Algoriphagus sp. Y33: one gene and its partner. The main gene of each other region encodes a partner of the protein of the gene in region 2 in a complex. Links are inferred from orthologs where the notes say so. Each region holds a gene or a part of one and is shown on either strand. Other genes may lie near its edges. The genes, in order: dnaG and dnaB.

The links.
Region 1: the proteins of dnaB (region 2) and dnaG are in contact, whole or in part, in a crystal structure (PDB 2R6A), measured with the Geobacillus stearothermophilus proteins. The link is inferred for Algoriphagus sp. Y33 from one-to-one orthologs. Residues at the interface, in WP_033016901.1 of Geobacillus stearothermophilus: Ser13, Glu15, Ala16, Gln18, Glu91, Leu92, Asp94, Ala95, Val96, Pro97, Thr98, Ala99, Ala100, Asn101, Tyr104, Tyr105, Ile108; in WP_049624496.1 of Geobacillus stearothermophilus: Lys456, Leu457, Leu458, Pro459, Ala460, Asn463, Ala464, Leu467, Leu535, Leu536, Ile537, Ala538, Gln544, Glu545, Asp548, Tyr549, His552.

Annotation. Positions count from the first base shown.
Region 1 is NZ_CP061947.1:1,434,369-1,437,581, reverse strand. The notes cover bases 175-3,060. They hold dnaG (DNA primase), read right to left. Parts: upstream 2,644-3,060; coding sequence 706-2,643; downstream 175-705. Other genes in these bases: ID165_RS05845 (Mrp/NBP35 family ATP-binding protein), read left to right, coding at 2,796-3,060; ID165_RS05855 (bifunctional 3,4-dihydroxy-2-butanone-4-phosphate synthase/GTP cyclohydrolase II), read right to left, coding at 175-619. In the rest of the region: more of ID165_RS05855, read right to left, coding at 1-174; more of ID165_RS05845, read left to right, coding at 3,061-3,213. UniProt on the Escherichia coli protein: RNA polymerase that catalyzes the synthesis of short RNA molecules used as primers for DNA polymerase during DNA replication.
Region 2 is NZ_CP061947.1:2,243,490-2,246,656, forward strand. The notes cover bases 1-2,840. They hold dnaB (replicative DNA helicase), read right to left. Parts: upstream 2,291-2,840; coding sequence 710-2,290; downstream 1-709. Other genes in these bases: ID165_RS09100 (zinc-binding dehydrogenase), read right to left, coding at 1-700; murC (UDP-N-acetylmuramate--L-alanine ligase), read left to right, coding at 2,629-2,840. In the rest of the region: more of murC, read left to right, coding at 2,841-3,167. UniProt on the Escherichia coli protein: The main replicative DNA helicase, it participates in initiation and elongation during chromosome replication. Travels ahead of the DNA replisome, separating dsDNA into templates for DNA synthesis.

The DNA of each region.
Region 1 (3,213 bases), 810 kb from region 2 along the record:
CATGCTTTAGCCTGTAAGCAATCAAATCTTTGATGGAAATCAACTTCAGATTAAATTTTTTGGCAACTTCCACTAGGTCGGGAAGTCGGGCCATGGTCCCATCTTCATTCATGATTTCCACCAGAACTCCTGCGGGAGAATATCCTGCCAAACGGGCCAAATCGATAGCCGCTTCGGTATGTCCCGCTCTTCTCAGCACTCCACCTCTTTTTGCTTTAAGTGGAAATATATGCCCCGGTTTACCAAGTTCGTTAGGGTCAATAGAATCATCCACCAGTGCTTTGATCGTTTTAGCTCTATCGGCGGTAGAAATCCCGGTAGTGCATCCATGTCCAATCAAATCTACAGACACGGTAAATGGGGTTTCGAAGGCAGCGGTATTATTGCCAACCATCAGCTCCAATCCAAGCTTTTCACAGCGATCTTCTATCAACGGCGCACAGATCAGCCCCCGTCCGTGAGTAGCCATAAAATTGATGATCTCAGGGGTGACAGTCTCAGCCGCACATACGAAATCACCTTCATTTTCTCTGTCCTCATCATCTACTACGATGATTACTTCTCCATTTTTGATTGCTGCTATGGCATCTTCAATTGGATCCAGAATATATTTTTCCACGAAGTTTGTGTTTGAATTACTACTTAGAAAGACAAATTTACACGCTTTCAAATCTTAAACAGGTAGGAGCCAAATAAAGTTTGGTTTTATCCAATCACTATCCCCAACTCTCTATCAATCTCAAGCTGAACTTTTTTGAGCTCAAAGTAGATCACCTGAAACTCATGTACTTTATCATCGGAAAGATGCTCGGATTCTGCATTTTTTATTTTCTCCTTAGCCTCTTCCATAAGCTTGTGCACCATCTTGCGCTTCAATCTCAGAATGGATTTGAAGCCTGTCATCGTGAGGTCGTCAGATTCAGTATTGATAATAATCTGATGGGTATCCGTCCAGTGACGGGATACTTCATGCCGTACAGTGACTAGATCTATCACTTCCTTTTGCACAGCTTGATCTCCCAGCCCTATAAAAAACTCGGCGGTCGGGATCTCACCCTGAAGGAGGCTCTTTCGATAGAGATCCAAAATTTTATTGTAGATGGGTGTGGTGAACTCCAGATCCTCTGTCTCCGATAGCAGGTATTGGCACAAGTGCATTTCCTCATCACCCAATTTTTGCCAGCCGTAATTCACCAAGATTCTAATCATTTCACGTTCTTGGATTTTTAGGATTTCAGAAAAAGAAGTGGCCGTTTCATCAGGAATCAGTTCCTCCATTGCCTGCTCGGCAAAAAGGTCATCTTTTTGGTTATTAAATTTTTCCTTCTGGCCCTTCAGAATCAATTTATTCAACTCAGCATGAATGATATCTTCTTCTATGCTTAGGAGTCCCGAAGCTTCTTTGGCATATACTGAGCGAATAATCGGATCCGGAATTTTCCCAATACTTTGAACTACCTCACGGATCACTTCTGCTTTTCGGATCGGGTTCTTGGTAAACTCTTCTTTGTACAAGCTAATTTTGAAGCCAATAAAATCCCGGCTATTCTTCTCCAGATAATCCTGAAATGCCTGTGAACCGACTTTTCTTGAATAACTGTCCGGATCTTCTCCGTCGGGGAAAACTACCGCTTTCACATTCAAGCCACCTTCCAGCAGTAGGTCAATACCACGTAGTGAAGCCTTTATCCCTGCCGCATCCCCATCATATAGTACAGTAACTTGATCCGTAAACCGCTTAATCAGCTTGATTTGTCCTTCAGTAAGCGAAGTTCCTGAAGAAGCAACAACATTCTCTATTCCGGACAGATGCAGGCTTACCACATCGGTATATCCTTCTACCAGATAGCAATTGTCCTTTTCTCTAATCGCCTTTTTGGCCTGAAACATCCCGTAGAGCACATCACTTTTGTGATAGACAGGAGTCTCAGGAGAGTTGATGTACTTAGGCTGGTTTTTATCCTTGGTAAGAATCCGTGCGCCAAATCCAAGTGGCTTTCCACTGATATTGTGGATGGTGAAAATCACCCGGTTTCTGAACCTGTCGTAGACTCTGGAAGCGTCACCTTCTTTCTGCAGGATCAAGCCTGCCTTCAAGAGCACTTCCTCACTGAATCCGGATGATTTGGCAGCTTTTAGAAGATTGTCCCAACCTTCCAACGCATAACCCAAATCAAACTTTTCGATAATTGCAGGAGTAAATCCCCGCTCTTTGAAATAACTGAGGCCAATTGATTTTCCCTCAGCAGTTTGAAGGTTCCTGACAAAAAAATCCCGGGAAAACCCCAAAGCGATCAATAAACTTTCCCGTTCGTTTTGAGCTTCGTTCTGCTCAGGTGTGCGGGTTTCGTCCTCTTCCACTTCGATCCCATACCTACCCGCAATATGCTTGATTGCTTCCTGAAAACCTATGCCTTCAATGTCCATTACGAACTGAATGGGGTCCCCTGCTTTGCCACAGCCAAAGCATTTATAAATTTGCTTGGCGGGGGAAATCGAAAACGAAGGCGTTTTTTCTCCATGAAACGGGCAGTTGGCCCAGAGATTTTGGCCCTTCTTTTTCATAGGCAAATAATCGCCGATCACCTCTTCGATGTCCATGCGTTCTTTGACCTTGTCCGTAGTAAGTTTGCTGATGCCCATAGGAAAATGAATGGAGCAAAGTTAATGGCTCAATCTAAAAAATGAGAACTTTCCTGAGTTTCTCCCAGTTCACAGGTAGAATACATTTTACTTTCATTCTTTATTTAGAAGTCTTTAAGCTCTAAATTGCGCAAAATTAGAACATTCACCTCATGCAGTTAACTAAGGATAATATCCTGAAAACACTTTCCCGAGTACAAGACCCTGATTTAAAGAGGGATCTGGTTACTTTGGGAATGATACAGAAAATTGAAATCAGCGGTAATAAAGTCAGCCTCAACGTAGTTCTCACTACTCCAGCCTGCCCGCTGAAAGAAGTCATCAAAAACAATTGCCTAGAAGTACTCGAAGAAGACTTTGGAAAAGAACCTGAATGGGATTTATTCATGACCTCCAAAGTCACTACGGTCAGAGATGCGGCGCCTGTGCTGCCGCAAGTGAAGAATATCATCGCCATAGCCTCAGGCAAAGGCGGTGTCGGTAAATCTACCACAGCGGTAAATCTTGCAGTTTCCTTGGCAAAATCAGGAGCAAAAGTAGGATTGATCGATGCCGATATTTCGGGGCCGT
Region 2 (3,167 bases):
CTGCTCCGTCAATTATCAAATCAAAGCCATCTACGTTAGTTAGTGCCTTCGATGTCCAGTTGCTATACTGATAGTCAAATACATGTGTCACTCCTAATGCATGGGCTTTTTCCAATTTTTTCTTACTGCTGCTGCTTGTAGAAACTTTGGCATCTAAGGCCAGCCCAAACTGCACAGCAAACTGAGCCACGCCGCCTCCAAAGCCGGTGACCAGCAGATTTTCCCCCGGCTGAATGCTTCCCTTATAAGTAAGGGCACGAAAAGCAGTCAAACCTGCAAGAGGCAATGCTCCCGCCTCCTCCCAAGATAAATGGTCAGGCTTAGTGTGAAGCCTATCTACAGGTACAATCACCGATTCAGCCAATGTTCCATTCCCCGGCATTCCGAGAATCTCAAAAGATGCACTTTGTACTTTTTGGTTTTCCCCCCAATTCATTGCGGGATTAACGATCACCTCTTTTTGCAACCATTCTTTATCCACACCCTCTCCCAGCTCAGTTACTATCCCGGCACCATCAGAACCGAGAATCACGCCATCTTTAATATTCGGATATAACCCTTGGCGGCACCATTCATCCCTGTGATTCAATGCTGCCGCTTTGATGGAAACCCGAACTTCTCCCTCGGACACCCCCTTTTCCTGAACTTCAGTCAAAAGCAGGTTGGAATTCTTAGTACTATCTAATGTAATTGCCTTCATATCCAAAAATTAAAAAGCATCTTCAGAATTATTTCTATTCAGTAGCTCATCTCCATCATCGCTGTTGGCTTTACTCTGGAGTTTGATTGTATTTCCTGAATCAAATTCAGACACTCCGCTTGACTGAGCGGCAAAAGTTGGTCTGTACAGAGCATTTCCACCTTGAGGATCTTGCATAGTCCCAAAGCCGTCCAAATCCTGAAACTTAGTATATCTACCGATAAATCGAAGTCTTACCGTATCCAAAGAACCATTTCTGTGTTTTGCGATGATTACTTCCCCTACCCCTTGAGTAGAGTTATTGTCCTCATCTTCAGTGATTCCATAATATTCGGGACGGTACAGGAACATCACCATATCGGCATCTTGCTCAATAGCACCCGATTCCCTCAAATCCGAAAGCTGTGGACGCTTATCCCCGCCCCTTGTTTCCACAGCTCTGGAAAGCTGCGAGAGCGCAATTACGGGCACCTCAAGTTCTTTTGCGATTTTCTTCAAGGCCCGGGAAATACTCGCAATCTCCTGTTCACGGTTTCCTCCTCCTCCACTTTTGGAATCACCGGACATCAACTGTAAATAATCGATTACAATCATCTGAATATCGTGCTGCGCCTTAAGCTTTCTACATTTCGCCCGCAATTCAAGAATGGAAAGTGCAGGCGTATCGTCAACAAAAAGTGGAGCTTTGGATAGCTTGGCAGTCTTATGAACCAATTGAGCCCATTCATGCTCTGCAAGTGTTCCTTTTTTTATTTTCTCAGAATCAAGCTCAGCTTCTGAAGAAATCAAACGATTCACCAACTGAATGGAAGACATCTCCAATGAGAAAATAGCAACGGGACGATTGTGATCCACAGCGGCGTTTCTCAATACCGAAAGTACAAACGCCGTCTTTCCCATCGCGGGACGTGCTGCAATAATTACCAAATCTGATTTCTGCCATCCCGAGGTCACCCGATCTAATGCTGTCAAACCGGAAGGAACTCCAGTAAGTCCATCTTTCTGTCCTTTTCTGGCTTCCAATTCGATAATAGCATCCCGCATGATGGACTTCATGTCAGAATAATTTTTTCGGATATTTTTTTCGGATATCTCAAAAAGATTCTGCTCCATCTTGTCCAACAACTCAAAAACATCGGTTGTTTCCTCGTATGCATCTTTTTGAATATCTGAAGCAATTCTGATCATCTCACGCTTGATCGATTGTTCGGTGATAATCCTTGCATGATATTCGATATTAGCCGCAGAAGCTACTTTGGAAGTAAGTTCGGTTACATAAAAGGCACCCCCTGCAATCTCCAGATTACCGCTTTTTCGAAGCTGGGAAGTCACGGTAAGCAAATCAATAGGCTGACTTTCGGTAAATAAATCCAGAATAGCCTGAAAAATAACCTGATGCGAATCCTTATAGAAACTCTCTACCTTCAGAATATCTATCACATTCGTAAGCGCTTCCTTTTCCAGCATCAAAGCACCAAGCACAGCCTCCTCAAGATCAATGGCTTGCGGGGGCATTTTACCCAGCATATTGGAATTTTGATTGTTAGGCTTGTTGCGGGTGATACGTGGATTGCTGCTTTTCTCGGTCATAGAACAAATGTATTGGGAAAAAGGCAAGAGTTTTAAACAACTTCTGCCCAGAGTTATCAACACTCGAAGAGCTCAATAATCAAGCCCCAAAGGAAAATCATTTAGAAAAAAACATCGATTCTTTTTGCCTGAAACCGGAGACAGAACTGAGTAGGGAAAAGAGCCGTTGATACTCAAAAAGTTGAATATCCGGTGAATTGTACTGCAAATCGGGGTTAACTTGTAAAGGCAATCCATACCACTCAGAGAAAAAGTTTTGAATAAGAAGTACAGGGCTCCTCAGCAGCCAATAATTATTTTTAAGTTTGATCTGAAATTACCACTCTTTACTTTCCCTAATGAATAACTATCACTTTATAGCCGTAGGTGGAGCCGTGATGCATAATTTGGCGCTGGCACTGGTAGAAAAAGGCTATCAGGTTACAGGTTCGGACGATGAAATCTACGAGCCCTCCAGGACAAGATTAGAAAAAGCCGGGGTTTTACCTGCTGAGTACGGCTGGTTTCCTGAGAAAATCACTTCAGACTTGGATGGCATCATTCTGGGAATGCATGCCAGAATTGATAATCCAGAGCTACTCAAGGCACAAGAGTGCGGAATACCCATTTATTCCTTTCCTGAGTTTATATACAACCAGAGTCAGTACAAAAAGCGGGTGATCGTGGCCGGTTCTCATGGCAAAACATCTATCACTTCGGTGATTCTCCATGTGCTGAAAGATCAGCAAATTGATTTTGACTACTTGGTCGGTGCCCAGATCGAGGGGTTTGACCTGATGGTAAAACTGTCGGATGCTCCCCTGATCATCATAGAAGGCGATGAATACCTCACTTCTCCACTGGACAGAACTCCGAAGTTTTTCCATTATAAGCATGA